3 regions of the Massilia sp. W12 genome follow, and region 3 is predicted to be linked to each of the others. Evidence: predicted binding sites of a transcription regulator. Region 3 holds the regulator's gene; each other region holds the start of a gene.
What was found. The regulator sigma-54, encoded in region 3, starts transcription at its own class of promoters, with help from an activator protein. The targets are predictions, from matches to a motif close to TGGCANGNAANCTGCTTT.
Positions count from the first base shown of each region.

Region 1: a site for sigma-54 is predicted at 3,760-3,777, ahead of V8J88_RS12000 (nitrate/nitrite transporter). Genes of this name have one in related genera too.
Region 2: a site for sigma-54 is predicted at 5,952-5,969, ahead of V8J88_RS14350 (PEP-CTERM sorting domain-containing protein). Genes of this name have one in related genera too.

Region 1 covers NZ_CP147776.1:3,010,101-3,017,463, reverse strand. The annotation lists gene V8J88_RS12010 (DNA topoisomerase IV subunit B) at 1-483, opposite strand, end outside; gene V8J88_RS12005 (bifunctional protein-serine/threonine kinase/phosphatase) at 798-2,492, opposite strand; gene V8J88_RS12000 (nitrate/nitrite transporter) at 2,503-3,726, opposite strand; gene nirB (nitrite reductase large subunit NirB) at 4,069-6,525, shown strand; gene nirD (nitrite reductase small subunit NirD) at 6,509-6,913, shown strand; gene V8J88_RS11985 (molybdopterin-dependent oxidoreductase) at 6,934-7,363, shown strand, end outside.
Region 2 covers NZ_CP147776.1:3,578,374-3,585,736, reverse strand. The annotation lists gene sdhC (succinate dehydrogenase, cytochrome b556 subunit) at 89-514, shown strand; gene sdhD (succinate dehydrogenase, hydrophobic membrane anchor protein) at 516-881, shown strand; gene sdhA (succinate dehydrogenase flavoprotein subunit) at 884-2,668, shown strand; gene V8J88_RS14365 (succinate dehydrogenase iron-sulfur subunit) at 2,701-3,411, shown strand; gene V8J88_RS14360 (succinate dehydrogenase assembly factor 2) at 3,420-3,689, shown strand; gene gltA (citrate synthase) at 3,861-5,165, shown strand; gene V8J88_RS14350 (PEP-CTERM sorting domain-containing protein) at 5,245-5,826, opposite strand; gene V8J88_RS14345 (hypothetical protein) at 6,759-7,363, shown strand, end outside.
Region 3 covers NZ_CP147776.1:4,719,620-4,726,982, reverse strand. The annotation lists gene V8J88_RS19205 (enoyl-CoA hydratase/isomerase family protein) at 1-331, opposite strand, end outside; gene raiA (ribosome-associated translation inhibitor RaiA) at 747-1,112, opposite strand; gene V8J88_RS19195 (RNA polymerase factor sigma-54) at 1,277-2,764, opposite strand; gene lptB (LPS export ABC transporter ATP-binding protein) at 2,786-3,541, opposite strand; gene lptA (lipopolysaccharide transport periplasmic protein LptA) at 3,538-4,086, opposite strand; gene lptC (LPS export ABC transporter periplasmic protein LptC) at 4,083-4,688, opposite strand; gene V8J88_RS19175 (HAD hydrolase family protein) at 4,696-5,238, opposite strand; gene V8J88_RS19170 (KpsF/GutQ family sugar-phosphate isomerase) at 5,238-6,257, opposite strand; gene V8J88_RS19165 (response regulator) at 6,374-7,363, opposite strand, start outside.

The DNA of each region.
Region 1 (7,363 bases), 1.7 Mb from region 3:
GCTGACCACATCGCCATGCGCAAACGCGATCTGGTGCAAGCCGTTGCCGGCCTCATCCTTGCGCCAGACCATGATTTCCAAACGCGAGGAAAGCGCATTCGTGACCGACACGCCGACCCCGTGCAGACCGCCGGAAAAGGCATATGCGCCGCCGGAACCCTTATCGAATTTACCGCCGGCGTGCAGCCGGGTGAACACGATTTCCACGGTGGGCACGCCTTCCTCCGGGTGCAGGCCGACCGGAATCCCGCGCCCATCGTCTTCCACGCTGAGCGCGCCATCCGCGTGCAGCGTGACTTGAATATGTTTGCAATGACCGCCCAAGGCTTCATCGGAAGCATTGTCGATCACTTCTTGAATAATATGCAGCGGATTTTCCGTGCGGGTGTACATACCAGGGCGCTGCTTGACGGGTTCCAAACCCTTGAGCACCTTGATTGAGGCTTCACTATAGTCGGTCGTGGTGGTTTTTTTGGTAGCCATGCTTGCCATTCGTCAATGCCCATCCCGGGGCAAGAAAGACGGCATTCTAAACAAACTGCCGCCGATCCGCCAAACGCGTGCAAACAAATGCGCAGGCGGGGAAAAGGATCAGGCAAGATTTTAACTGTATTTTTATACAGAGGTGTGCTGTAAAGCGGATTTGCCGGAAAAAAGTGCATGCCAGGCTTTGAGCGCAACCCTTGGCAATCTCAAATCTGCGCACGATGCCGATGTCCGGCAATGCTGCTGTGGAGATATCATGCATTTGTCATGTATTTTTTGGATTTTCAAAGTTGAATGGGCAAAAGCCTCATTCAGCCACGCCACAACAAATACAAATTCAACACAATCGCCGCCAAGGCCAGCGCTTGCCAAAACGCCAGCGGGGCGCGTTTGAGCAAGGGCAGGGCGCGCGGGGCGGGCAGGGGGTGGGCGGCGCCGCCTTCGAGCGCCAACAGCAATTCTTCCGCCGTCTCAAAGCGCGCCGCCGGGTCTGCCGCCACGGCTTTTAAGATCACATGCTCCAGCCAAACGGGAATCTCGGGCCGGTAGCGCGCCGGCGCAGTCGGCGCGCCGAATTGCGGGCGCTGGAAGGCTTCGACTTCGCCATACGGGTAATGCCGCGTCAGCAAGTAATACAGGGTCACGCCAAAGGCATAGAGATCGCTTTGCCGGCCATGGGTGGCGCCGGCGAACATTTCCGGGGCCAGATAGCTGGGCGTGCCGGCCGGACGTTCTTGCGGCGCCGCCCCGGCGGGCATCGCTTCACACAGCGCAATGCCCAAATCCAGAATGCGCAATTCGCCATCCTCGCCCAGATGCAAATTGTCCGGCTTGATATCGCAATGGGTAATCCCGCGCCGGTGCAAGGCGCCGAGCGCGCGCGTGCCTAAGATCGCCAGCCGCAACATTTCAGGAATCGTCCAGTGCCGCCCCTCATCCTGCCATTGCTGCAGGCTGCGCCCGGCATGCCAGGTGCACAGCCAGTACAGCCAATGGCGCTCCGGGGCGTCGATCACTTGCGGGAAGAAGCGCGCCACCACGCGCCGCGCCAGCCATTCTTCTTGCGCCAGCGCCTGGCGCGCGGCGGCGTTGGCGGCGGCTTCTGGCAGGGTTTTTAAGACCAGCAGCCGTCCGGCCCCATCCTGCACCTGATACACCAGGCTGTGCGCGCTGTGTTGCAAACAGGCCAGCACTTGCATGCCGTCAATTGTCTCGCCAATTTGCAGCACGGGCGGCGGCGGCAGCCATTGCAGGCGGCTGACGCTTTCCTGCAAGTCCGGCGCGCCCAGGCTTTGCACGCACAGCACAATCGCGCTGGCGTTATCGCGCCCGCCGGCGGCCAGGGCGGCGGCGGTCAAGGCTTGCGCCGCCGCCTGCGCTTGCGCATCGCCGCTGATGCCCTGCAGTTGCGGCAAGTCCAGCCAGACATAGGGCGGCAGCGCGCCCCACACGCCATCGCTGACCAGGATGAAGGTGTCGCCCTGCTGCAAATCGCCATGGCCGTGGTCGATCAAAATGCGCCGGTCAAGGCCGATGGCGCGTGACAGCACATGCCGCATATGCGGCTGTTCCCACACATGGTCTTGGGTTAAACAGCTTAGAGTTTCGCCGCGCAAGAGATAAATCCGGCTGTCGCCGACATGCGCAAAATGATAGCTGCGTGCGCGCAGACACAGGCAGCTCAGGGTGCAGGCCATACCGCTCAATTCCGCATTCTGGCTGCCCTGATGCTGCAGCCATTGATTGAGCGCTTGAATCACTTTGTCCAAAGCGTGTTGCACGCTCCAGGTGTCGGAGGTGGCGTAGTAATCAGTGAGCAGACCGCGCACCGTGTACTCCGCCGCCTGACGGCCGCCGGCGTGGCCGCCGACGCCATCGGCCAGGGCCGCCAACACCCCCTTGCTGGCGCAGACCGGCGGCAGCGGCGTCACCATGCCAACGAAATCTTCGTTGGCCTTGCGTGGCCCGCATTCCGTGGAAAAGCCTGCCGCCAGTTGTAATTGCATGCCTGCTCCTTTAAATTCTGGCGTTCGTCACCGCGCTGCTGCCCCAGGTGGTGCGCCAGCGCTGTTTCACCAGGGACAAACCAAACAGGGCGAACACGGCCAGCAGGGCGAAAATGATGAAGCCGACTTGATAGCTGCCGCTTAATTGGCGCGACCAGCCCAGGCTGGAGGCCAGATAAAAGCCGCCGATCCCGCCCGCCATGCCGACCAGGCCGGTAATGATCCCGATCTCCTGACGGAAGCGCTGCGGCGCCAATTGGAACACCGCGCCATTGCCCGCGCCCAGCGCTAACATCGCCAGCACAAAGCATAACAGGGCTTGGCTGGCTTGCGGCAAACCGAAGCTGACCAAAAACAGGGCGCAGGCGGCAATCATATACATCACACCCAGGGTGCGGATGCCGCCATGACGGTCGGCCAGCCAGCCGCCCAGCGGGCGCACCAGGGAGCCGGCGAAGACGCAGGCGGCGGTGAAATAGCCTGCTGTCACCGGGGCTAAGCCATATTGGCCATTGAAATAAATCGTCAGCGAACTGGCCAGCCCGGAAAAGCCGCCAAAGGTGACGCTGTAGAAAAACATAAACCACCAGGCGTCGTTTTCGCGCAAAACGCTCAAATAGGCGGACAGCGGTTTGGGCGGCGGCGCGTCCGGCGCATCCTTGGCCATGAAGATAAACACCAGCAGCGCTAAGCCCAAGGGGATTAAGCACCAGCCGAACACATTTTGCCAACCCCAGGCCAGCCCCAGCGCCGGCGCGAACAGGGCGGCGAACACGGTGCCGGAATTGCCGGCCCCGGCAATGCCCAGAGCCTTACCCTGGTGTTGCGGCGGATACCAGCGCGAGGCCATCGGCAGAGCCACCGCAAACGAGGCCCCGGCCACGCCCAGCAAACCGCCCAGAATCAAGAGATTGTGAAACGAGCGCATATCCGATTGCCAGGCCCAGAACATGGCGGCGATCACAATCAGCTGGCCGATGATGCCGGCTTTTTTCGGTTGCAGACGATCCACCAGCAAGCCCATCACCAGACGCAATAATGCGCCGGCCAGCAGCGGGGTGGCCACCATCAACCCTTTTTGCGCCGGATCGAGCGCCAGATCTTTGGCGATCAAGACCGCTAAAGGCCCCAGCAATACCCAAACCATGAAGCTCAAATCGAAGTAAAAGAATGCGGCAAACAGCGTCGGCAGATGCCCGGCGCGCCAAAAACTTGTCGATGCAGGACTGCTCATATCGTTCTCCAGTGGGTCAAAACTGCGCTCAGTTATGCAATTGCTGTGCCATGTCCCGGTCTGGATAGATTTTTGTTGCGCTGCACAGTGAACGGCATCTGGCGGCATTCCTTGGGAAAACGCAGGCTGGCGGGCTTGTTTTGCCTGTTTATGGTGCGTTGCACTAAAAACAAGCCGGGACGCACTGGTCTGGTTATGGGGCGCCCGTTTGCAGTGCGCGCGGCTGCCGGCGGGTTTTGTTGCTGCATAAAAATGTAAAGAAAATCAATCTGTTAGCGGCTGAAATCCGGTCTGGCCCGGTTTTTGCAAGCAGGCTTGGCGTCACTCAGTGTGGAGGCTGGTATGCAAAAGCAAAAACTGGTATTGGTGGGGAATGGCATGGCCGGGGTGCGCACCCTGGAAGAATTATTGGCGCTGGCGCCGGATCGCTATGAGATCACAGTGTTTGGCGCCGAGCCGCACCCGAATTACAACCGGATTCAACTCTCGCCGGTGTTAGCCGGTGAAAAATCCCTCGATGAAATCATCATCAACGATTGGGACTGGTACAAGCAGCATGGTTTGACCCTGCACACCGGCTGCAAAGTGCAGCAGATTGCACGCCACGCCAAGCATGTGATTGACGAACAGGGACGTGTCACCCCGTATGACAAATTGATTTTGGCGACTGGCTCACAAGCGTTCATGCTGCCGCTGCCGGGCGCCGATTTGTCAGGGGTGCAGGCGTATCGCGATATCGCTGACACTGAGCGCATGATTGCCGCCGCCGCGCAATACAAGCAGGCGGTGGTGATTGGCGGCGGTTTGCTGGGCTTGGAAGCGGCCAACGGTTTGCGTAATCGCGGCATGGAGGTCAGCGTGGTGCATTTGCCGGATTGGTTAATGGAGCGCCAGCTCGACGCCGACGCCGCGCGCCTGTTGCAAGCGGAACTGGAGCAGCGCGGCATCCGCTTTTTGCTCAAACGCCAATCCGCCGCCTTGCTCGGCGATGAAGATGGGCGTGTGCGTGCGCTGCGCTTTGCCGATGGCGAAGAAGTGGCGGCGCAATTGGTGGTGATGGCGGTTGGCATCCGTCCTGACGAAGCCTTGGCCAAAAGCGCCGGGCTGGAATGCGCGCGCGGGGTGGTGGTGAATGATGTTTTGCAGACCAGCGACCCGGATATTTATGCGGTGGGCGAGTGCGCCAATCATCGCGGCACAGCATATGGCTTAGTCGCCCCGCTGTACGATATGGCCAAGGTGTGTGCGCGCCATCTGGCGGATCAGGATGGCGCTTTTGCCGCCGTGCAGCTTTCAACCCGCTTGAAAGTGACAGGCGTGGATTTGTTTTCCGCTGGCGACTTCATGGGCGGCGAAGGCAGCGAGGAAATTATTTTGCGCGACGCCGCAGCCGGCGTGTATAAGCGTCTGGTGTTGCGCGATGAGCGCCTGGTGGGGGCCTGTCTGTATGGCGATACTGCCGATGCGGCCTGGTATTTGCGCTTGATGAAAGAACAGGCGCCAATCGCCGATGTGCGTCCCTATCTGATGTTTGGCGAGCAGGCCGGCCAGGCCCAAGGCGGCCAGGCTGATCCGATTGCCGCTGCCGCCGCGATGCCCGATCAAGCCGAGGTGTGCGGCTGCAATGGCGTGTGCAAAGGCCAGATTGTGGAGGTGATCAAGCAGCGCGGCTTGCACAGCCTGGAAGAAGTGCGCAAGCACAGCAAGGCATCCGCTTCCTGCGGTTCGTGCAGCGGGCTGGTGCAAAATATTCTGTGCGCCACGCTGGGGCAGTCAGCTGCGGCGCCGAAACGCAAGAGTCTGTGCGGCTGCACCAGTCTGGGCCATGGCGAGGTGCGTGAGGCGATTGTCCAGCAGAAGTTATTGAGTCTGTCACAAGTCATGCAAACGCTGGGCTGGAGCACGCCCAGCGGCTGCGCCACCTGTCGCCCGGCTTTGAACTATTACCTGATTTCGAGCTGGCCGCATGAGGCCAAAGATGATCCGCAATCGCGCGCCATCAATGAGCGCGCGCATGCAAATATCCAAAAAGACGGGCGCTATTCGGTGGTGCCGCGTATGTGGGGCGGCATGACGTCCAGCGCGCAGCTGCGCAAAATCGCCGATGTGGTTGACCAATTCCAGATCCCGGCGGTGAAAGTGACAGGCGGGCAGCGCATTGATTTGCTTGGCGTGCGCAAGGCGGATTTGCCGGCAGTCTGGCAGGCGCTGGATATGCCTTCCGGCGCGGCCTACGCCAAGGGCTTGCGCACCGTCAAAACCTGTGTCGGCAGCGAATGGTGCCGCTTTGGCACGCAAGATTCCACCGCCATGGGGCAGCAACTCGAACACACCCTGAATTTGATGTCGGCCCCGCACAAGGTCAAGCTGGCGGTTTCCGGCTGTCCGCGCAATTGCGCCGAGGCCGGCATTAAAGATGTCGGGGTGGTGGGGGTGGATTCGGGCTGGGAAATTTATATCGGCGGCAATGGCGGCATCAAAACCGAAGTCGCGCAACTGCTGGTCAAGGTCAAAAGCGCGCAGGAAGTGATGGAATACAGCGGCGCTTTCTTGCAACTTTATCGCGAGCAGGGCTGGTATCTGGAGCGCACCGTGCATTATCTGGCGCGCGTCGGGCTGGAATTCATCAAGCAGCAAGTGGTGCAGGACGCGGCCAATCGCGCCGCCTTGTACGCGCGCCTGCTGTATGCGTTGGAAGGGGCGGCCGATCCCTGGTTGCAACCGGAGCAGGCCGGGGTCGATTTACGGCAATTTAATTCCTTGCAAGGGACGGAGGTGGAATATGCAAAACTGGCTTGAAGTGGGCAGCCTGGAACACATCCCGCTGCAGGGCGCGCGCGTGGTCGAATATGCAGACTTACCGCCCTTGGCGCTGTTTCGCACGGCTGACGATCAGGTGTATGCCCTGCTTGACCGTTGTCCGCACCAGGGCGGCCCCTTGTCGCAAGGCATGGTTTTCGCTGATTCGGTTTCCTGTCCCTTGCATAATTGGCAGATTGATCTGAAAAGCGGCCAGGCGCATGCGCCGGATGTCGGCTGCACGCCGGTGGTGGCGCTGAAATTGATGGCCGGCCAGGTCTATGTGGATGCGCACAGCTGGCGCGCGGCGGCCAGTGCGGCGCACAAGATGGCATGCCCGCAACACGGGGCCGCGCGCAGCATGCCGCTGCGTATTTACAGTATGTGAATCAAGCAGGGGAGTGGCGTATGGAAGCAGCCGGCCAGATCAAAGAAATCAAAAGCGCCTGCCCGTATTGCGGCACAGGTTGCGGCGTGCTGCTGAAAAGCGATGGCCGCCGCATTCTGGAGGTGCGCGGCGACCCTGCGCACCCGGCCAATTTTGGCCGGCTGTGCGGCAAAGGCGCCAGCCTGGCCGCTGTCAGTCAGGCGGCGCAGGGCGCGCGCCGCTTGCACACGCCGCTGTTGCGTCCCGCACGCGGCGCGCCCTTGCAAGAGATTTCATGGGAGCAGGCGTATCAGATCATGACAGAGCGCATGGCGCAGATTTGGCGCGTGCATGGCGCGGATGCGTTTGGCCTGTATGTCTCCGGGCAATTGCTGACGGAAGATTATTATGTCTTCAATAAACTGGCGAAAGCCTTATTGGGGACAAACAATATCGATTCCAACTCGCGCC
Region 2 (7,363 bases), 1.1 Mb from region 3:
TTTGGTGTATCGCACAAAAATCGGCGAAAATTGCGGGTTTGGTGTTTTTGCGCCGTCCGTGTCACTCTTGAATATTTAGGGGGAATCCATGTCTGAAGCCATCCAAGGCAACGGCAAAAAGAAACGGCCTGAGTTCCGCAACATCCATGTGACAGAAATCATTGGCTACCGCTTGCCGCTGGCGGCCTTAGTCTCGATTCTGCACCGGATCAGCGGGCTGCTGATGTTTCTGCTGCTGCCTTTTGTGTTGTATCTGTTTGAACAAAGCCTGACCTCGGAAGGCACTTATGAGTATTTGCGCTTGAACTGGTTTGCCCAGCCATGGTGCAAACTGCTTCTGCTGGTCCTGGTCTGGGGCTATCTGCACCATTTCTGCGCCGGCATCCGTCACTTGATCATGGATCTGCACATCGGCCTGGATAAAATTTCCGCCCGTCACTCAGCCGCCAGCGTGTTGGTGATCAGTCTGTCGCTGACCGCTTTGATCGGCTTGAAAATCTTTGGAGTATTCTGATATGGCACAAGATAATATCGGACCCAAGCGCTTAGTGGTCGGGGCCGGCTACGGTCTGCGTGACTGGCTGGCGCAACGCCTGACCGCCTTCATCATGGCGCTCTACACCCTGATCCTGTTGTTTAACGTACTGACCGCGAAAAGCTTCGGCTACCACGGCTGGGCCGGTCTGTTTGCGCAACAGTGGTTCAAACTGATCTCCTTCGTTACTTTTTGCGCGCTGCTGTACCACGTCTGGGTTGGCGTGCGCGATATCTGGATGGACTATGTCAAGCCGGTAGGCGCACGTCTGTTCCTGCATATGTTTACCATCGTCTGGCTGGTCGCTTGCGCCGGCTGGATGATTCAGATCCTGTGGAGAGTGTGATCGTGGCAGCTATCAAAACTGCAATTCCAAGCCGCCGTTTCGATGCGGTGATCGTCGGCGCCGGCGGCTCCGGCATGCGCGCTTCGCTGCAATTGGCCGAGGCAGGTCTGAATGTGGCGGTGTTATCCAAAGTGTTCCCGACCCGCTCGCACACCGTCGCCGCGCAAGGCGGCATTGGCGCTTCGCTGGGCAATATGTCGGAAGACAATTGGCACTGGCATATGTTTGACACCGTCAAGGGCAGCGATTGGCTGGGCGACCAGGATGCGATCGAATTCATGTGCCGTGAAGCGCCCAAGGTGGTGTATGAGCTGGAGCACTTCGGCATGCCGTTTGACCGCAATCCGGACGGTACGATTTATCAGCGCCCGTTCGGCGGCCACACCGCATCCTGGGGTGAAAAGCCGGTGCAACGCGCTTGCGCTGCGGCTGACCGCACCGGCCACGCCATGTTGCACACCCTGTATCAACGCAATGTGCGCGCGCGCACCCATTTCTTTGTCGAATGGATGGCGATTGACCTGGTGCGCGACGCGGAAGGCGATGTGGTGGGCGTGGTGGCGCTGGAAATGGAAACCGGCGATGTGATGCTGCTGGAAGCCAAGACCACGATTTTCGCGACTGGCGGCGCGGGCCGTATCTGGGCCGCATCGACCAATGCCTTTATCAATACCGGCGACGGCATGGGCATGGCGGCGCGCGCCGGCATCCCGCTGCAAGATATGGAATTCTGGCAATTCCACCCGACCGGCGTGGCCGGCGCAGGCGTCTTGATTACCGAAGGCGTGCGCGGCGAGGGCGGGATTTTGCTGAACTCCAACGGCGAACGTTTCATGGAGCGTTACGCGCCCAAGCTGAAAGATCTGGCGCCGCGCGATTTCGTCTCGCGTTCGATGGACCAGGAAATCAAAGAAGGCCGTGGCTGCGGCCCGAATAAAGACCATGTGTTGCTGGATCTGCGTCATATCGGCGCCGACACCATCAAAAAGCGTCTGCCCTCGATTTTGGAAATCGGCCACAAATTCGCCAATGTCGATGCGACGCGCGAACCGATTCCGGTGGTGCCGACGATTCACTATCAGATGGGCGGCATCCCGACCAATATCCATGGTCAGGTAGTGGTTCCCAGCGCCACTGATCCGAATGCGAATCAGGTGGTGAATGGTCTGTACGCAATCGGCGAATGCGCTTGCGTCTCGGTGCACGGCGCGAACCGCCTGGGCACCAACTCGCTGCTCGATTTGCTGGTGTTTGGCCGCGCCGCAGGCAACCATGTGGTGGCGCAAAACTTGAAGAGCCGCAGCAATAAAGATGTGCCGGCGGAAGCTGTTGACCGCGTGATGGAACGCCTGGCGCGTCTGGAAAATTCCACCGGCGGCGAAAAAGTGCAAAGCGTGGCCGGCGAGATCCGCAACACCATGCAAAAGTATTGCGGCGTGTTCCGCACCGATGCGCTGTTAGAAGAAGGCAAGAAGCAAATCCTGGCCCTGGACGAAAAGCGCAAGCATGTTTCGTTCAAGGATAAATCCAAGGTCTTCAACACCGCCCGCATCGAAGCGCTGGAGCTGGAAAACATCATCGAAGCCGCCAAAGCCACCATCGTCTCGGCAGAGGCGCGCAAAGAAAGCCGTGGCGCGCATGCGCATGACGACTATCCGAAACGCGACGATGACAGCTGGATGAAGCACACGCTGTGGTTCTCGCATGACAACCATCTGGAGTACAAGCGCGTGGTGACCAAACCGCTGACGGTGGAGACAATTCCGCCGAAAGAACGCACCTTCTGACGCTTCCAAAGTACTTAGCCAAGGGTAGAAACATGCCACGTACAATGAAATTCAAGATTTACCGTTACGATCCGGATAAGGACGCCCGTCCCTATATGCAAGATCTGGAAGTGACGTTGCAAGACACTGACAAGATGCTGCTGGATGCCTTGCAGCGCATCAAGTCGGATGTGGATGATTCGCTCGCGTTGCGCCGCTCCTGCCGTGAAGGCGTGTGCGGTTCGGACGCGATGAACATCAATGGCAAAAACGGCCTTGCCTGCACCACCAATTTGAACGAGTTAAGCGAGCCGGTGACACTGCGCCCGCTGCCTGGTTTGCCGGTGGTGCGCGACCTGATCGTCGATATGACGCAATTTTTCAAGCAATATCACTCGATCACGCCGTATTTGCAAAATGACAGCATTCCGCCGGAAAAAGAACGTCTGCAGTCGCCGGCTGAACGTGAGGAATTGGATGGGCTGTATGAGTGCATTCTGTGCGCCAGCTGCTCGACCTCCTGTCCCTCGTTCTGGTGGAATCCGGATAAATTCGTCGGCCCCGCCGGCCTGTTGCAAGCCTACCGCTTCATTGCGGACAGCCGCGACCAGGCTACCGGCGCCCGACTGGATAATCTGGAAGATCCATACCGCTTATTCCGCTGTCACTCGATTATGAATTGCGTCGATGTCTGCCCCAAGGGTTTGAACCCGAACAAGGCAATCGGCAAGATCAAGGAATTGATGTTGCGGCGGGCGGTTTGAGGTCAGGCATGCAAGAACGCCACCAGGATGATGCAACCCGTCGCGCGCGACTGCGCTGGCGCGCGCGGCGCGGTTTGCTCGAAAATGACCTGATTCTGACCCGCTTTCTGGACGCACACGAGTTGGAGCTGTCGGATGAGGATGTGGGGGCGCTGTCCCAATTGCTCGACCTGTCTGATAACCAATTGCTGGATTTGCTGCTTGCACGGTGTGCGCCGGAAGGGACACTGGCCACGCCGTCAGTGTTGCGCCTGCTGACGCGTTTGCAGGCGGCGTAACCATCAGCGCGGTTTTTGCGGGTGACAGGCTGACAGCAGCCTTGACACTTGGCCCATGCCTGATATGTTGCATGCATGGGCTGAAAAACCCGCAGGAGGCGTGGCAAGACATTGCAGTTGGTATGGACATTTTTTTTATATTTAGACTCACCCCTTGATGAAGGAAGAGCCATGAACAAATCCGAGACCAAAGCAACCCTGTCGTTTTCTGACGGCAGCCCCTCGATAGAATTTCCGATTTACAAGGGAACCATCGGCCCGGATGTGATCGATATTCGCAAGTTGTACGGCGAAACCGGTAAATTCACCTATGACCCGGGCTTTATGTCCACCGCCTCCTGTAATTCCGCCATCACCTATATCGATGGCGACAAGGGCGAATTGCTGTATCGCGGTTATCCGATCGAACAGCTGGCCGTAAATTGCGATTTCCTCGAAACCTGCTACCTCTTGCTTAATGGCGAACTGCCGAACGCCACTGAAAAGAATGATTTCGTCAAGACCGTCACCTATCACACCATGGTGCACGAGCAGATGCAATTCTTCTTCCGTGGTTTCCGTCGCGATGCGCACCCGATGTCGGTGCTGGTCGGCACTGTGGGCGCGCTGGCTTCCTTCTACCACGATTCGCTGGATATCAATGACCCGCACCATCGCCGCGTTTCCGCGATCCGTTTGATCGCCAAGATGCCGACTTTGGTGGCGATGGCGCATAAATACTCGATGGGCCAGCCTTTCGTGTATCCGCGCAATGACCTGTCTTACACCGCCAACTTCATGCGTATGATGTTCGCCACCCCGTGCGAAGAATACAAAGTGAATGATGTGCTGGTGCGCGCGCTGGATCGTATCCTGATCCTGCACGCTGATCACGAACAAAACGCTTCCACCTCGACCGTGCGCCTGTCCGGCTCCAGCGGCGCGAATCCTTTCGCCTGTATCGCCGCCGGCATCGCCTGTCTGTGGGGCCCGGCGCACGGCGGCGCGAATGAAGCCGCACTGAACATGCTGCGCGATATTGGCAGCGTGGACAAGATTGGCGAATTCGTCAAAAAAGTGAAAGACAAGAGCTCGGGCGTGAAGCTGATGGGTTTTGGCCACCGCGTGTACAAGAACTACGACCCGCGCGCCAAGCTGATGCGCGAAACCTGCCACGAAGTGCTGGCCGAGCTGGGTCTGGAAAACGATCCGCAATTCAAGCTCGCGATGGCATTGGAAAAGATTGCGTTGGAAGACGATTACTTCGTACAACGCAAGCTGTATCCGAACGTCGATTTCTACTCCGGCATCGTGCAATCCGCACTGGGCATTCCGGTACAACTGTTCACCGGCATTTTCGCCATGGCGCGCACCGTGGGTTGGATCGCGCAATGGAATGAAATGATTTCCGATCCGGAACAGAAAATCGGCCGTCCGCGTCAATTGTTCTCCGGCTCGCCGGTGCGCAATGTGCCGCCGATGTCTGAGCGCAAATAAATTGCAGCGCCGCATGCGGCGCTTGCACAATAAAAAACCCGGCAAACGCCGGGTTTTTTATTGCTGACAACAAGCCTGATCAAGCTTGTTTGCGGCGGCGTGAGAACAAGCCCAGCATCGCCAGACCGCCCAGCATCATGGCGTAAGTTTGCGCTTCCGGCACGGCGTTGGCAAACACATAGCGGTCAGTGTCATACAGGGCATTGAATTTGAATTTGACCGTATTCGCATTCAGGTATTCGATCCCGGTCAGACGCGCTTGGCCATTGCTGTAACGGCCCTGGCTGGAATAGGACTGCAGCATCAGCGGTTGCACGGTGGAATTGGCGAAGGACAGGGTGAATTCCGCCGGTACGCTCATCGAAATATTGCCGCCATTCGGCTCATGTGCACGCGTGCTTTCAGTCCAGAACAGCGTAAAGCCATTGTCAGACACATCGCCGTTCAAAGTCCAGCGGTGACCGAAATTATCAACGCTCAATGCGCTGAATTCAACGCCGGCGCCGACCTGGGCAGGGTTGCTGAAAACAGGCGTGCCAAATGCATTGTGAGAGAAGCTCAGACTCGCGAAATCGCCGTTATAACCGGCGTGTGCGAGTGCGGGCAGGGTGGCGATAGCGGCAGTGGCGAGCAAGCGTGCAGCAAAGTTCAATTTCAGCATGTAATCCTCAGTATGGTGGTGCATCGTCTGCTTCTGAAGGCAGACATTGCGTGACGGTGAGTCTGTCGGTGCAATCCCGGCATGTGATTGTTTCTAATTGTTTCCGGTATGGCAAATGTAGCAGGGTTGCAATTTTGGTGTCAATGACTTTTCACAGGAAAATGGCAATCTTGTTGCTGTCAGAGCGCATATTACTCTTCACCACTTTCAGACATGTTTGTCAACAAACATGGCGGGCCGGCTCGCCATCAGCTTCCCAGGGAGAGCACAGATCCAGTGTTCACGAATGAACTTCAGTGAGTCATGTGCACTGCTTGCTGTTTTGAAAAAAAGGGGACAAACAAGCGCTTTGCAAGCAGAAAGAACGCGCGTCGCTGCTTGTATAATTTTCAGACTGCTGCCTCTGCTGCACTTGAGCTGAGCGTGCAAAGCTGCAATAACGGGAAAATGCAGTCAGATGCTGTATGATTGCCATCAAGCCAAACTTGTTGCAAATGATACAGCCCAAGGAGGCCTGCACCAGAGCTGGATGGATGTGCAATCGAGCCTCAGCTAAGCCATATGTATGACAGGTTAAGCCGTGTTCGTATTGAGCGGCTAATGGTATGACGGCAAGTTGTAACGATGCCGTCCGAACGCAGGCATCAGGTTTGGATGGAAGTCCCGTCACGTATTATGGCTGTTTGCAGTGACGACATAATCCGGTTTGCTGCAGCGAGCGGTTTGGCATGGACTGACTATGAGGCATTGGATGCGGGAAAAGTGCTCAAGTTGACAGCCCGTGCAGCGTTGCAAAAAATGTGAATGCATGAGGGAAGCAAGATGGCGTAACACAGCGGAAAATTGTTGAAGTTAAACTGACAGCGTACGCAAATTTCAAAAAAAGCGACGCAAAATTATCCAGCCGGCAACTCGGGAAGAAGGTGTGTAGCATGCAACTCACATTGAAAAATTATAATATATATAACTTAGATGTATTACAAGGGAGTCTGGAGGGTGTGAAAGAAGGTGTAAGGTGGAATTACATCTTTGAATTGACGGGATGGTGCGCAATCGGGGGGAGGAACATAGAGCGTATAATTTTTGAGGTAGATGACAACCCTATATCGCCAATTAACGTCGAGCTTCAAGATAGGCCTGATCTTACCGCCAACGATATTAATGGTAAGGGATTCTCAATTTGGCTGCCTTTTTATCTTTTCACAAGAGAAGTGTCAGTATGTAAGCTGAAAATAATTGCGGATGATGGCAGTTATTATCACTTTGTTGAATTTGAGTTACATGTAAATTTAACCAAATTCCGCAGAAAGAGCCAGTATAAAGAGGTGCGTATTGCTCCATTGTTCAGTATGGGGCGGAGTGGTTCATCAGGTTTAATGAAATTGATGAAGGATAAGGAATATGTCAATATTCCAGGCACTGCGCCGTATGAAACAAGAGCCGTGACTTATTTGTGCGCACGCACACTCTTAACAATTCGAACATTGAGCGCACAGTTCTGTGCAAACTTTACCGATCTGATGTTCTTTAAAAATGA
Region 3 (7,363 bases):
CCATTAAGGCGATATAGAGTTTGGGGTAGTGATGAATCAAATGATTCAGTGTGTATTCTTCGGTGAAAAAATCTTCCAGCAAGGCGCTGCCGCCTTGCGGTGTGAGCTTGCCCTTGTCATGGAAAAAGCGGATATCGCCGCCGGCGCACAGCGCTTTGTCGCTGCTGCTGCGCAGCAGTACGGCGCTAATTGCGGCGTCTGCGCGCCAGCTGGAAAGGATCTGGTGCAAGGCGCGCACCATTTCCAGTGAAAGCGAATTCAATGCCTTGGGGCGATCCAGCGTGATTACGCCGAATCCGCCGCGCACTTCGGTTTTTACATAGTCAGTCATCCTTGATTCCTCAGTTGAACAGGCCCTGGCGCCCAGTTTACCGGCTTTACAGCCAGGCGCAACGACGACGCAGCCTGCATGCAGGGCAATCGTATCAAGGTTCCGCCTGATGTCCGGCAGTTTCCGTTCTTGCATGAAGCAGGCAGGATAGCAAGCTGCTGACGGAGCAGCGCCAGCCAGCCGGATGCGCAAACGGCAATGCGTGTTACCGGCCTGCGCGCTAAAGAGAAGGTTTTGTCAAACAAGCCTGGCCGATTTCATGCGATGGCCCCGGGTTTGCATGTTGCCAGGGGGCGCAACAACGCCGGGGAATCGGGAAACATGTCAGCGGGCTGGTAGCACATTGTATGTGCGCGAGGCTGAAAATGCATGCGGGGCGCATAGCGCCCCGCCGGTGTGCGTCTGTTGGATGTGTTTATGCAGCTTCAGCTTCTTCAGCGTCGGCGCTGCTGCCTGACATGTATTTGATGGAAGTATGATTGTGATCTTGCACCTTGGTCTTGTGCTTCAATACCTGACGGTCGAGTTTGTCCAGCAGGGTGTCAATGGCTGCATACAAATCTTCTGACACGCTTTCCACATAAATGGACTTGCCGCTGACCCGTAACGTTACTTCAGCCTTTTGCCTTTTCGATTTTTCGCTTAGCTTATCCACGCTCAGAATCACCGATATGTCGATCACTTGATCAAAATGGCGTTTGATTCTTTCCAGCTTGTTTTCAACGAAAGCGCGAATGGCGGGGGTCACTTCGAGATGATGTCCACTGATGGTGAGGTTCATACAGACTCCTATTGTGATGTTGCCTGTCATGCATATGCTTGCGGTTTTGGCGTTTTCAAGAGCCGCCTGCATCATTCAGACAACCGGATACTACTGCTGCTACGTGAAGGCTGCACTTCCTGTGCGCGGTGGAGTCAGGCCCGGGGAACCGGAGGATGAAGCCGCTACAGGCTTTTGCGCAGCGCCACTGCCGGGATTTTCAGAGCTTCACGGTATTTGGCCACAGTGCGACGTGCGACCACCATACCCTGTTCACCCAGCATATCTGCAAGTTTGCTGTCAGAAAGGGGATTTTTGGGATCTTCTGCTCCTATCAGTTGCTTGATCAGTGCGCGTATCGCCGTTGATGACGCTTCGCCCCCCGCTTCAGTGGCGACATGGCTGCCAAAGAAGTATTTCAACTCAAACATGCCGTGCGGGGTCAGCATATATTTTTGAGTCGTCACACGCGAGATTGTGCTCTCGTGTAATCCTAGTGTATCAGCAATTTCACGTAACACAAGGGGGCGCATCGCAACTGCGCCATGGGCGAAAAAGTTGCGTTGCCGCTCCACGATTGCTTGCGCCACGCGGAGGATGGTTTCATAGCGCTGACGCATATTTTTGATCAGCCATTTCGCCTCCTGCAGTTGGTTGCTCAAGCCGCCATCGCCCTTGTTTTGCTTCAACATCGAGGCGTACAGCGCATTCACGCGCAAGCGCGGCATCACGTCCGGATTCAAGCTCACGCTCCAGCCGTTGCGGTTGCGTTTGACGATCACATCCGGCGCCACATGGTCTTTATCGGAAGCGCCAAAAGCGGCGCCCGGATGGGGTTGGCACAGACGGATCAGGGCTTGCGCTTCGCGCAAATCCTCGTCGTCGCAGTCCATGGCTTTTTTCAGCCTGGTGTAGTCGCGCGCCGCCAGCAGCGGCAAATGCTGCTCGACGATTTGCAGCGCATGGCGGCGCGTCACCATTGGCGCTTTTGGCAATTGGCGGATTTGCAGCGCCAGGCATTCAGACAGATTGCGCGCGCCAACGCCGGGCGGGTCAAAGCTTTGCAGCAGTTTTAAACTGGTCTGCAATTCCTCCAATTCAATTTCCAATTCAGCCGGCAGACTTTCCAGCAAGGCTTCCAGGCTCTCTTCAAGATAGCCATTCTCATCTAAGCTGTCTATCAGGAATTCAAGCAGGGCGCGGTCGCGTTGGGTGCGGGCAGTGACGCGCATTTGTTCCAGCAAATGGTCGCGCAGGCTGTTGCTGGCGTCTTCCAGCTGCGGGCGCATATCTTCATCGTCCGCCGAGCGCGCGCCCGGCGCATCTTCAAAACTCAAGCTGTCTTGCAGCATGCCATCGCCATCATGCTCGAAGCTGTTTTCTTCGCTGTTGCCGGCTTCTGCAGTTGCCGGCGCTTCCGCTTCGGGGGCCGGATTTTCTGAAGGCATGCCGGCCTCACTCGCCGGGCTGTTGCTGATGGCGCCGTCGGCTAACAAGCGCACGGAATGATCGAGCGGATCATCGGTGCGCTCCAGCATGGGGTTTTCCGACAACATCTGCGCCAATTCCTGCTGCAATTCAAGCGTGGAGAGTTGCAACAGGCGGATCGACTGTTGCAATTGCGGCGTCAGCGCCAGATGTTGCGAGGTGCGAAGTTGCAGCGACTGTTTCATGGCGGTCCTGAAATGCTGTGCTTACATGCGGAAGTGTTCCCCCAGATACACGCGGCGTACCGATTCATCCGCAATGATATCTTGTGGTCTGCCGCTGGCCATCACGGAACCCTGGTTGATGATATATGCGCGGTCGCAGATGCCCAGGGTTTCACGCACATTATGGTCGGTGATCAAGACGCCGATGCCGCGTTCTTTTAAAAAACGCACAATGCGCTGAATTTCGATCACAGCGATCGGATCCACCCCGGCAAACGGTTCATCCAGCAGCACAAAGCGCGGATCGGTGGCTAAGGCGCGCGCGATTTCCACCCGCCGCCGCTCGCCGCCTGAGAGGGACAGCGCTTGATTTTCGCGCAGCCGCTCAATTTGCAAATCGGCCAGCAGTTGATTGAGTTTGTCATCAATTTGCTGCGTACTCAAAGGACGGCCTTGCGGGCGTTGCAGTTCCAGCACGGCGCGGATATTGTCTTCCACACTGAGCTTGCGAAACACCGAGGCTTCCTGCGGCAGATAGGACAGGCCGCGCACGGCGCGCTGGTGAATCGGCATGCGTGTGATGTCGGCGCCGTCCAATTCAATATTCCCGGCGTCCGCCGGCACCAGGCCGACGATCATATAAAACGAGGTGGTTTTGCCGGCCCCGTTCGGCCCCAGCAAACCAATCACTTCGCCGCTCTCAACTTGCAGCGCGACGTCATGCACCACCATGCGCTTGCCATATGATTTTTGCAGGCCGCGCACTTGCAATTTACTGTTGTTGCGTTGTTCTGTCATTTTGTGTCCTGATCCGGCTTGCGCGGTTGAATCACCGTGGTGATGCGGTTGTCCTGTCCCGCCGTTGCCGGGCCGTTTTGCACTTGGAATGTCTCGCGCACACTGTCATACACAATCGTGGCGCCGGAAATTTCTTCCAGCACTTGATTGCCCTGCAGACGCCGGACCCGTGCGCGCGTATGAAATTTCACCAGTTCGCTTTTGCTGTCGTATTCAATGCGATCGGCGGCTCCTTCGACCCACTGATCCAGCCCCTCGCGCTTTTGACGGTAGCTGGCCGTTTTGCCGGCCCCGCCATGCAATTCGAGAAATTGAAAGCCGGCGGCATCCTGATTCAAGGTCATGCGTTCGGCTTTCATCTGCAAACTGCCGCGCGTAAGGTGGACGTTGCCGCTGAAGCTGTTGATTTGCTTCACATCGTCAAACCACATGCGCGCAGCCTGTACTTCGGTGGGCTTGTTGCGATCGGCTTTTTCCGCCGCCGCCGGCGCGGCGGCAAGCAGCGCAAGCAGGGCGGGCAAGCAGGGCAGGGTGCGCCGCATCATTTGGCGCTTCCTTTGATTGCCGGCGCGAAACTGGCGCGCACTTGTTGCTGCAGGCTGAACTGGCCTTTGGCGTTGTCCACCAGCATGCCCTTGCCATGCAACTGTGATTTGCCGCTGAGAATTTGCACCTGATCATCGGTTTGCATCTGGTCGTCATCCGGCAGCATCCATAAGCTGGGGCTGCGCATGGTCCAGCCTTCGCTGCGCGCATCGGCGCTGCGCACCAATTCCACTTCCCCTTGCAACAGCACGCGATTATTCTGGTGTTCGATCAAGGCTTGACGGGCTTGCACCCGCAGCGGGCTTTGCGCGGGATTGAAGCTCAAGACCTGGACTTGCTGCACATCGGATTTGTCATTCAGCGGGCGGTGCGTCAGCAATTTGCCGGACATGATGTCTTTCGGCTTGCCATCCTGACTCAGGCGCACCACATGAAAGTTTTCGACAAAATAATCCGGGTCATTCGATTTGTTGGCCTCAGCCGCCGCCGGCGCGCCCTGGCGCAGCACGTCCAGCAGCCAATAACTGGACAGCGTAATCACTGCGGCGAGCGTCAGCAAGGCAATCAGGCGGAAACGGTCATGGCTGGCGGAGTCGCTCATGCTGGCCTCAAGCGTTGAATAATTCGGCCAGGCTGCGCCCGCGCGCAAACAGCAGCAATTCGCACACTTCGCGCGCCGCGCCAGCGCCGCCGCCGGCCTGGCTGACATAGTGCGCCATCTGTTGCGCTTCGATCCGGCCATTGGCCACGCTGGCGGCGAAGCCGACCCGGCGCAACAGCGGCAGGTCGATCACATCATCGCCCAGATAGCCGCAGACTTGCGGCGACAGATTCAATTCCGCCAGCAGATCGGCGAAGGCGATCTGTTTTTGCTGCGCACCCTGATAGACATGGGAAATGCCGAGATCATGCGCGCGTTTCGCGGTCAGCGGGGACAGGCGTGCGCTGATAATCGCGGTGCGGATGCCAAACTCTGGCAAATGCTTGATTGCCAGTCCGTCGTGCACATTGAAACGTTTGACCTGCTCGCCCAATTCGCCGTAATACAGGCCGCCGTCGGTGAGCACGCCATCGACATCGAAAATCATCAATTCAACTTGCGCGGCGCGCGCCAGCAGCGGCGCCGGCAGGGTAGAGAAATCGACATGCATCAAATCACCTTGGCGCGGGTCAGATCGTGGATATGCAGCGCGCCCAGCAATTCATCGCCGCGCGCCACCAGTAATTGATTGATACGGAATTCTTCCATCATCGCCACCGCATCCACCGCCAGCCGTTCGGGTTCGATGCAGCGCGGTTTGGTTTGCATCACATCGGCGATATTGATTTGCTGGAAGTCGCGCGCCTGTTCAATCAAGCGGCGCAAATCGCCATCGGTGAAGATGCCGCGCAAGCGGCCCGCCTCATCCACCACGGCAGTCATGGCCATGCCTTTGCGCGTGATTTCCAGCAGAGCTTGCGAAAGCGTGGCGCTGACGGGCACGCGCGGCACCTGCTCGCCGCTGCGCATCACATCGCGCACATGGGTCAAGAGCCGCCGCCCCAAGGCGCCGCCGGGGTGGGAGCGGGCAAAATCTTCCGCGCGAAAGCCGCGCGCATCCAGCAGCGCCACCGCCAGCGCGTCGCTCAAGGCCAGGGTGGCGGTGGTGCTGGCGGTTGGCGCCAGATTCAGCGGACAGGCTTCTTTTTCCACTGAAACATCGAGATGCGCATCAGCCAATAACGCCAGTTGCGAGCGCGGATTGCCGGTCATGGCGATTAATTTGGCGCCGCTGCGTTTGACAATCGGAATAATCGATAGCAGTTCGCCGGTTTCGCCGGAATTTGAAATCGCGATTAACACATCTTGCGCCGTGACCATGCCCAGATCGCCATGCGCGGCTTCCGCCGGATGAACAAAAAAGGCCGGGGTGCCGGTGGACGCCATGGTGGCCGCCATTTTGCGTCCGATATGGCCGGATTTGCCGATGCCGGACACCACGGCGCGGCCTTTGCATTGCAAAAGCAAATCCAGGGCATGCAGAAATTGCCGCGCATTGTCACTGCCATCCGCCAGGCGTGCGCGCAACGCGAGGACGGCCTCGGCTTCAATGCTCAGGGTGTCGCGCGCCAATGCCAGCGCGGCTTGTTGCGCCGCTGCGGGCGTCTGTTGTGAAAATGTTGATGTCATGCCAATAGTATAATCCTGGGAAGCGCAGTTTGGCCAAGCAAAAAGCTTGCCGGAAAACAGCCCGGCGCAGCGTCATTTTAACCTGTCGCGTTTGCGCATGCGTTTTCTGATGCGCTTCAGGAAGCCAGCAGCTGGCGCGCCAGTTCAAAATCAAATTGACGCAGCGCTGCGCCGAGCTGCGCCAGTTTGTCCGGCGCCAGCAGGGTGGCCAGCGCGCTTTCCCCGGATTCAAAGCAATACACCGCGTCAGCGCGGTCTTCCTGCAGTAATTCACGCAACTCTTGCAGCACTTGCGCAGCCGGCGGCTGCTTGCCGGCGGGGCGCGCGCTGGCTGCCGCGCGTGTGCTGAAATATTGCGCCAGTCCTTGCAAAACTTCCTGCAAAGCCTGCTCCAGTGCGGGCAGGAGCGGCTCGACCGGCTGTTCATGCTGGCACTGCATTTCCACCTGCTCGGCCAGCGATTGCACTTGCTGCGCGCCGATATTCGCCGCCACCCCGCGCAAGGTGTGCGCGCGGCGCAGCGCATCGGCGCGTCGCCCTTCCTGTAATGCTTTGCGGATTTCGCTCAAGGCATGTTCTTGCGAATGCGTGAAGCGCTCCAATAATTGCAGGTAAAAGTGGCGGTTGCCGGCCACATGCTGCAAACCCTTGTCCAGCGCAATGCCGGGCAGCCGGGCCGGCAATGTGCTTTCCGGCGCGCTGGCGGCTGGCGTCGCCGCAGGCGGCGGCGGGCTTGGTCTGGCTTCTGATGGCCCCAGCCAGCGCGACAGGGTATGGTATAAATCTTCAGGATTGACCGGTTTGGTCAGATAGTCTTGCATGCCTTGCGCCAGCGAGCGCTGACGGATGTCTTGCAGCGCATGCGCGGTCATCGCAATCACCGGCAATTGGTCAAACCGCTCTTCGCGCCGGATCGCCATGGTCGCTTCATGCCCATCCATATCCGGCATTTGCAAGTCCATCAACACCAAGTCATAGCGTTGCTGCGCGCTTTGCAGGCGTTGCAAGACTTCGCGCCCGGTCTGCGCGACTTCGACCGCAATCCCTGCCAAGCCCAGCAATTCGATCACGATTTGCTGATTGATTTCATTATCTTCCGCCAGCAA